One region of the Nocardiopsis sp. KDC1DS13DA1 genome, then DNA from elsewhere that is predicted to be linked to it. Evidence: riboswitches for the same ligand, from Rfam matches in the RefSeq annotation. Region 1 holds a riboswitch; the other holds the start of a gene.

Region 1 (4,181 bases):
GAGGCGGCCGAGGCCAACGCGTGGCTGCTCAGGACCGCGGGCGGCGAGAGATAGGGAGACGGTCAGCCCGCGCCGGGAGGCAGGCCGAAGGCGCCGGGGCCGTCGTCGGCCATGGTGTAGCGCCCCTCACGCAGCGAGGCGATGAGCTGGCGGGTCCACCCGGTCTCGGCTCCGACCGTCGTCCGCCAGAGCCCGAACAGCTCCGCCACGTGCGGCGGCCTGCCGCGCTCCCGGCCCAGCTCCGCGTCCACCTCGGCGCCGACCGCCTCCAGCCCGGCCAGACGGCGCTCCAGCATCGCGATCGCCTCGTCCCTCGGCAGCGCGGTCAGCAGGGTGACCCCCGCGCAGAGCAGTGCGTGGTCGTGGCCGGAGTGGCTCAACGCCGCGCGCAGCAACCGGTGGAACTCGGTTTCGCCGTCGTCGGTGATCTCGTAGGAGGTGCGGTCCACCACCTCGTCGCCCTCGGCGACGAACTCCCGGAGCCTGCCCTCCCGGCTGAGCTTGCGCAGGGCGTGGTAGATCGACCCCCACTTGACGTTGGCCCACTCTCCGGCGTTCCAGGAGAGCAGCTCCCGCCCCACCCGATACCCGTGCGCCTGACCGTGCATCCGCACCACGCCCAGGACCAACAACCGTGTCGCCGACATCGCCACCCTCGTCCGAACTCGATGCGTCCCAGCCTACGAGGGGCGAAACCGGGGACGGCCCGGCCCCGGACACCGCGGACGGGGCGGCCCCGTCTCCCCCGGGGGGAAGGAGGCGGGACCGCCCCGGCCGCGGGAACGCCGTCCGGGCCGCGACTCAGCAGCCCCCGGCGACGGCGGGGATGATCGAGACCTGGGCACCGTCGGCCACCTCGGTCTGGAGGCCCTTCTCGAAGCGCACGTCCTCGTCTCCCACGTAGACGTTGACGAACCGGCGGACCTTGCCCGCGTCGTCGAGGATCCGGGCGCGGATGCCCGGGTAGTTGGCCTCCAGGTCGTCGATGACCTCGGCGAGGGTCGTACCCTCGGCGGTCACCTGGGAGGCGTCGTCGGTGTAGGTGCGCAGGATGGTGGGCACGCGGACGCTGGCGCTCATGTGGGTGTTCTTCCTTCGTCGGGTGGGGCGGGGTCCGGGAACGGTCTCCGGGCCCCGCGGGTTCGTCGCGGGTGGCCGCGTCGTCCGTTACAGCAGGCCGGCCTCGGCGAACGCGGTCAGGGAGGGGGCGATCGTGGCGGTCACGCCCGCGTCCACGGCGTTGAGGGTCTTGAGTCCGTCACCGGTGTTGAGGACGACGGTCTCGGCCTTCGGGTCGAGCCTGCCCTCGCGCACGAGCTTGCGCAGGACACCGGTAGTGACCCCGCCCGCCGTCTCGGCGAAGATGCCCTCGGTACGGGCGAGGAGGTTGATCGAGTCGACCACCTCGGCGTCGCTCACGTGCTCCACGGATCCGCCGGTGCGCTGGGCGATGTCCAGGACGTAGGGGCCGTCGGCCGGGTTGCCGATGGCCAGCGACTTGGCGATGGTGTCGGGCTTGACCGGCTGGATGACGTCGTGGCCCGCCTCCCAGGCCTTGGCCACCGGGGAGCACCCGGTGGCCTGGGCACCGAAGATCCTGTACGGGCGGTCCTGGACCAGGCCGAGCTTGATGAGCTCCTGGAAGCCCTTGTCGATCTTGGTCAGCTGGGACCCCGAGGCGATCGGGATGACGATCTGCTCGGGCAGCCGCCAGCCGAGCTGCTCGGCGATCTCGTAGGCCAGCGTCTTGGAGCCCTCGCCGTAGTAGGGGCGCAGGTTCACGTTGACGAAGCCCCAGCCCTCACCGGCCGGGTCGCCGATGAGCTCGGAGCAGAAGCGGTTGACGTCGTCGTAGTTGCCGTCGATCGCCACGACCTTGCCGCCGTAGACGGCGGCCATGACGACCTTGCCCTCCTCCAGGCCCGCGGGGATGAACACGCAGGACTCGAACCCGGCGCGGGCCGCGGCGGCGCCCACCGCACCGGCGAGGTTGCCCGTGGAGGAGCAGGACAGGGTGGTGAACCCGAAGGTGCGGGCGGCCTCGACGGCGATGGCGACCACGCGGTCCTTGAAGGAGTGGGTCGGGTTGCCGGAGTCGTCCTTGACGTGGAGGGAGTCGAGGCCGAGCTCGGCGGCGAGGCGGTCGGCGCGGACCAGGGGGGTCAGGCCGGGGTTCATGTTCGGGAGCTCGGCGACGTTGGCCGGCACCGGGAGGAGGGAGCGGTAGCGCCAGATGTTGTTCGGGCCGCTCTCGATGTCGGCGCGGGTGACGGTCCCGAAGTCGTAGGCGACCTCAAGGGGGCCGAAGCAGAACTCGCAGGCGAACCGGGGGGTGAGGTCGTAGCGCTCGCCGCACTCGCGACAGGACAGCGCGGTCGCGGGGCCGAAGGAGCGGACGGAGGTGGGTTCGGTGGCGGCAATCGCCATGGCGAGGCGTCTCCCCTCATCTTTCCTGGTGGCCACCTTGACCCCAGGCCGGAGTTGGCACCTGCCCCAGCCGCCTCGCGAGGAGCGCGAGTATCGCATGCTGAGATGGTTGCCGGGGCTTCGCAGGGCCGGTCCCTCCACCCCTCTGGATGAGCAATATGAAATTGTGCGCCGATCCTGTCGAATCCGCATGGTCACTGTAACCGACGCGTTGACCGGCTTTCCACATGTGGTGACCTGGATTACACGAACCCGCTCACATGCTGAGATGCCCCCTGGTCAGGGCTGTCCGGGTGCACGTGCTCCGTTTCGGCGGTGTGACGCGCGCCCGCGTTGCCCGCGCACGGGTTTGGGCCCCCGGCCCGCAGGCGAGACTCCAGGGAACACCCCGCCCCGCGCCACCCCCGCTCACGGGCGGCAGACCCTTCCGCGCCACCGAGAGGACGAGCACGTGGACAAGGCACAGATCCTCATCGCCTCCAACCGGGGACCCGTGTCCTTCTCGACCACCGACGACGGCTCCCTGGAGTACCGCCGGGGCGGCGGAGGGCTCGTGTCGGGGATGATCTCGGTGGCCTCCGAGATCGACGGCCTCTGGGTGTGCGCCGCCCTGTCGCCCTCCGACCGCCGCGCCGCCGCCGAGGCCCCCGGGGCCCGTCTGGACCGCGCGCACGACCTGGAGGGCATGCGCGTCCACATGCTGGACATTCCGGAGGAGACCTTCGCGGGCGCCTACACCGGGGTCGCCAACTCGACCCTGTGGTTCACGCAGCACATGCTGTACGACACCCCGAACAAGCCGTCCTTCGGCTCCGGGTTCCGTCGGCGGTGGGAGGACTTCACCGCCTACAACAACGCGTTCGCCGAGGCCCTGGTGGCCGGGGCGGCCGACCACGCGCGCGTGGCGGTGCAGGACTACCACCTGGCGCTGGTGCCGCGGATCCTGCGCGCCCGCCGCCCCGACCTGCGGATCGCGCACTTCTCGCACACCCCGTGGGCCCCGCCGGAGTACTTCCGGATGCTGCCCGACCAGGTCGCCCGCGAACTGCTGGAGGGCATGCTCGGCGCCGACCGCCTGGGCTTCCACAGCCCGCGCTGGGCCGACGCGTTCCTGCGCTGCTGCGCGCAGATCCTGAACGCCGACGTGGACCCGGCCAAGCGCACGGTCGAGCACGGCGGACGGGTGGTCGAGGTCGGCGTGCACGCGCTGGGCGCGGACGAGGAGGGGCTGCGCGCGAGCGCGGCGGACCCCCGCGTCGCGGAGCGCCGGGAGACGCTGGAGGAGGTCGTCGGGGACACCCGGCTGATCGTTCGGGTGGACCGCACGGAGCTGTCCAAGAACATCGTGCGGGGCCTGGAGGCGTACCGGGAGCTGCTGACCGCGCACCCGGAGTGGCGCGGTCGGGTCACGCACCTGGCGTTCGCCTACCCGAGCCGCGGGGACGTGCCCGAGTACCAGGAGTACACCGACGCGGTGCTGCGCGTCGCCAAGGAGATCAACGAGGAGTTCGGCACGGCCGAGTGGGCGCCGCTGGTGCTGGAGGTCAACGACGACTACCCGCGTTCGCTGGCCTCCTTCCAGCTGGCCGACGTGCTCATGGTCAACCCGATCCGGGACGGCATGAACCTGGTGGCCAAGGAGGGTCCGGTGCTGTCGGAGCGGGACTCGGTGCTGGTGCTGTCGCGCGAGGCGGGTGCGGCCGACGAACTGGGCCGGGACGCGCTGCTGGTCAACCCCTACGACACCGCGGAGA
Region 2 (4,181 bases), on a different contig from region 1:
CGTCCAGTTCACCGCCATCAGGGTGACCTCCTCGTCGGTGTCCGTGCCTGGGCCAGCCCGCCCAGGACTCCGCTCCCCTCGGCGGACACCTCCTCGTCCGGATAGGGCCACCAGGTGACGTCCGCGACGCCGGGGTCCAGGAGCCGGAACGGGGCGAAGGCGGCCTCGGTGTCCGTGCGGGGGGCGGAGGAGGCGAGGGCGAGGTAGCCGCCGCCGCGCATCAGGGAGTGCAGTCCGCCGATCCAGGCGCAGGGGGTGTCGGCGGTGAGGGGGCGGGTGAGGAGGACGGCGAGGGGACGGTCGAGCTCCACCTGGCCGGAGGTGCGCAGACGGCGCAGGAGCGTGGCGGGGTCGGCCCCGTCGCCGGAGAGGACGGCGGTGTCGGAGCTGGAGAGGACACCCGCCGTCCCGTAGGGGGCGACGTGCACGACCGCGGCGTCGGGTCTGCGCTCCCGGACGCGCGCCCCCGTCCCGGGCACGGCGCACCCCCAGTCGACGAACTGGTCGACCCCGGCGTCGGCGCACAGGTAGTCGATGATCCTGCCGAGGAAACGCTCGTACAGGCGCGCGTGTTCGCCGTGGCGTGGATCGGGGAGCCGTGCGTCCGCCCGGCGGCCGAGGCCGACGACGTGTGGCCGCCGTCCGGGGAGCGGTACGGGGTCCGGCCGCTGGGAGGCGGCCGTGAGCGGGCCTGCCTTCGATCCTCGGACGTCCGTCACGATCACGCTCCCCCAGCCGGTCCGCTCGCGGGAGGCACGGCGCACGGGCTCACCGATCGGGATCGTCCGCAACGCGCCGTACCGTCAGGGCCCGATGCTACCCCCGGCAACGTGATCCGCCACACAGGGTCGGGTGATTTACGCCCCGCTTCTCCGTCTGGGCGGTATCGCGGCGCGCCCCGCGGCGGAGGACCCGCCACGGCCGCCCCCGCACCGTCTCAGAGCACGTTGCGCGGGTCCGGGACCGGCGCCAGCCGACCGTCGCAGTCGGCGTACTCCCACCCGGGCCCGCGCGCCACCAGGTCGGCGACCGCCCCGACCAGACGGTCGACGTGCTCGGTCGTGGTCCCCACGCCCAGGCTCGCCCGGACGGCCTGCGCGTGCCCCTCGGGGAGCAGGTACCGGGTCAGGGGGTGCGCGCAGAACAGACCGTCGCGCACGCCGATCCCGTACTCGGCGGACAGGGCGGCGGCCAGCAGCTCCGCGGGCAGTCCGTCCACGGTGAAGGACACGATGCCCACGCGCGTGTGGTCGGCGCCCCACAGGGACAGCTCGCGGACCCCGTCGATCCCGCCCAGACCGGCGCGCAGGCGCTCCAGCAGCGCGGACTCGCGAACGTGCAGGAGTTCCTGGGTGGCGGGGGTGAGAGTGTCGCAGGCCGCGGCCAGGGCGACGGCGCCCAGCACGTTGGGGCTGCCCGCCTCGTGGCGCGCGGGCAGGTCGTTCCACCGGACGTCGTGGTCGGTCACCAGCCGTGTGGCCCCTCCTCCCGACAGGTAGGGGGTGGCCTCGCGCAGCCAGTCGGCGCGCCCGGCCAGCACACCGGAGCCGAAGGGGGCGTAGAGCTTGTGCCCGGACAGGGCCACGTAGTCGGCGCCGGTCGCGGCGAGGCTGAAGGGCAGGTGCGGCACGTACTGGGCCGCGTCGACCACCACGCGGGCGCCCTCGGCGTGGGCCACCCGGACCAGGTCCTCGACCGGCCAGATCTCGCCGGTGACGTTGGAGGCGGCGGTCACGCACAACAGGGTGGGCCCCTCGGGGGCCTCCTCCAGGGCCGTCCGGGCGGAGGCGACCGCCGCCTCGGGGGACTCGGGCAGGGGAAGGCGCACGACCCGGCCCGCCCGGGAGGCGGGGTGCTCCCAGGGCAGGAGGCTGGCGTGGTGCTCGGACTCGAAGACGACCACGGTGCACCCCTGGGGCACGGAGCGCGCCAGCAGGTTGAGGGCGTCGGTGGTGCCGCGCACGAACACCACCGCGTCGGCGGGCTCGGTGCGCGTGCCCAGGAAGCGGGCGACGCTGCGGCGGGCGCGCTCGTAGGCGTCCGTGCTCACCTGGGAGTGGTGGCCCGCGCCGCGGTGCACGCTGGCGTAGTAGGGCAGGGCCGCCGACAGGGCGTCGGCCACGGAGGTCAGGCACGGGGCGCTGGCCGCGTAGTCGAAGTTGGCGTAGTCGACGTGCTCACCGGTGACGAGGGGGACTCCGGCGTCGGCGGTGACGACCGCGCACTCGGCGGATGCGGGTGAGCGCAGGGAGTGGATGTGATGGACCGTGGTCAAGGTGCACCTCTCTCGTGGGTCGGGGGACCCACGGGGCGCCTCACGGCGACATCGGCGGGGTCCGCGCTTGTCAGACACGGTCGTGTCGGGACCTGGTCCTCACCCGGGGCACCCCACCGCGGAAGGAGGGTTGCCGGCCAGCAAGCCGGGGCTTGACGCTGGCACTCGTGACCTGGCCAGAAAGGTAGCACAGACCCGGCGGACCGCACACCGGCGCGTCCGTGTGGAGGCGACCACAGCCCCGCTTGACACCCGGCACGGAGGCTGGGACATACTGGTCCCGCCTGCCCTCACGCCGCGGGTGTCCGGCTTCCCCCGGCCGCCCTCCAGGCGCGAGACTCCAGAGCATCGGAGTTTTCGCATGCCCGCGAGCGAGAGGTGTGTTTGCCTTGCACGGCGACGACCGCGTCCAGCAGCTTTTCCGCAACCCCAGGGTTGTCCTGATCTCCGGCTACGCCCGCCTTCCCGACACGGTGGCGAGCCACTCCCAGTACCAGCGGCTCGGTGTCGTGCTCGCCGTGGACACCGCCGACGACCGGATCGTCGCGGCGGACACCACACTCCTCACCGACCTGGCCAAGCAGTTCTTCCGCGCCCTCGTCGAGGGCGCCTCGGTGACCGAGGACATCGCCGAGATCGTCCGGCGGGTCCAGACGCGGTACGCGGGCCAGTCCGGCGCCGCCCTCACCACCGCGCTCCGCCGCTGCCTGGAGACCTACTACCAGCTGCGGGACGGCGACCAGCTGCCCGGTGACGCCGACGCCAAGGAGTGAGTGCCCCCGTGCCCGACACCAACACCGAACCCACCGCTCCCCTGCCGTTGGCCGGGGTGCGCGTGGCGGACCTGTCCCGCGTCCTCGCGGGGCCCTACGCCACGATGCTCCTCGCCGACATGGGCGCCGAGGTGGTCAAGGTCGAGCAGCCCGGCCGCGGGGACGACACCCGCGCCTGGGGCCCGCCCTGGGCGGGCGCCTCCGGTGACTCACCCGGGGAGTCCGCCTACTTCCTGTCGGTGAACCGCAACAAGCGCAGCCTCGCGGTGGACCTGAAGGACCCTGACGGCCTGGCCGCCGTCCAGGACCTGTGCGCCTCCTCCGACGTGGTGATCCAGAACTTCCGCCCCGGGGTCATCGACCGTCTGGGCCTGGGCTACGCCGACGTGAGCGCCCGCAACCCGGCGGTCGTGTACTGCTCCGTCAGCGGGTTCGGGCCCGAGCACGAGCCCGCCACGCGCCCCGGGTTCGACATCGTCGTGCAGGCCGAGAGCGGGCTGATGGCCGCCACCGGCCCGGCGGAGGGGCCGGCGAGCAAGGTGGGGGTGGCGCTCACCGACGTCCTCACCGGCCTCAACGCCGCCGTGGGCATCCTGGGCGCGCTGATGCGCGCGCGGGCCACGGGCCGGGGCGAGAACATCAACGTCTCGCTCATCAACTCGACCCTGTCCGGTCTGGTCAACCTCACCCAGCAGGCGCTGGTCACGGGGGTCGAGCCCGCGCGGGCGGGCAACGCGCACACCACGATCGTGCCCTACCAGGTCTTCCCGACGGCCGACGCCGACATCGTGGTCGCGGCGGGCAACGACGCCCTGTACCGGCGGCTGTGCGACGCCCTGGAACGGCCCGACCTGGCCGGGGACGCCCGTTACGCCACCAACCCCGGGCGGGTGGAGCACCGGGAGGAGCTGGTGGAGGAGCTGTCGCGCACCCTGCGCTCCCGCCCCGCCGACCACTGGATGGACGCGCTCGTGGCGGCCGGTGTCCCGGCCGGGCGGGTGCGCGGTGTGCTGGACGCGCTGCGCACGGCCGACGCCAGCGGGGACGACGTCCTGCGCACGGTGGAGCACCCCGTGATCGGACCGCTCGAACAGGTCCGCGCGGGTTTCCGGCTGGAGGGCACGGCCGCACCG

What was found. Region 1 has a riboswitch for S-adenosylmethionine ahead of thrC (threonine synthase). Riboswitches for the same ligand answer to the same signal wherever they lie in the genome.
Region 2: it holds a riboswitch for S-adenosylmethionine, as region 1 does, so the genes downstream of both, ACTVAJ_RS20200 (aminotransferase class V-fold PLP-dependent enzyme) here and thrC (threonine synthase) in region 1, are expected to answer to the same signal.

What each region holds. Positions count from the first base shown of each region.
Region 1 is NZ_JBVMUY010000035.1:264,949-269,129, reverse strand. It holds gene ACTVAJ_RS24020 (hypothetical protein) at 1-54, shown strand, start outside; gene ACTVAJ_RS24015 (PadR family transcriptional regulator) at 63-647, opposite strand; gene ACTVAJ_RS24010 (ubiquitin-like small modifier protein 1) at 802-1,080, opposite strand; gene thrC (threonine synthase) at 1,168-2,427, opposite strand; SAM riboswitch class I at 2,441-2,583, opposite strand; gene ACTVAJ_RS24000 (alpha,alpha-trehalose-phosphate synthase (UDP-forming)) at 2,879-4,181, shown strand, end outside.
Region 2 is NZ_JBVMUY010000030.1:178,185-182,365, reverse strand. It holds gene ACTVAJ_RS20210 (DinB family protein) at 1-18, opposite strand, end outside; gene ACTVAJ_RS20205 (SAM-dependent methyltransferase) at 18-719, opposite strand; gene ACTVAJ_RS20200 (aminotransferase class V-fold PLP-dependent enzyme) at 938-2,275, opposite strand; SAM riboswitch class IV at 2,334-2,448, opposite strand; gene ACTVAJ_RS20195 (DUF3870 domain-containing protein) at 2,665-3,048, shown strand; gene ACTVAJ_RS20190 (CaiB/BaiF CoA transferase family protein) at 3,057-4,181, shown strand, end outside.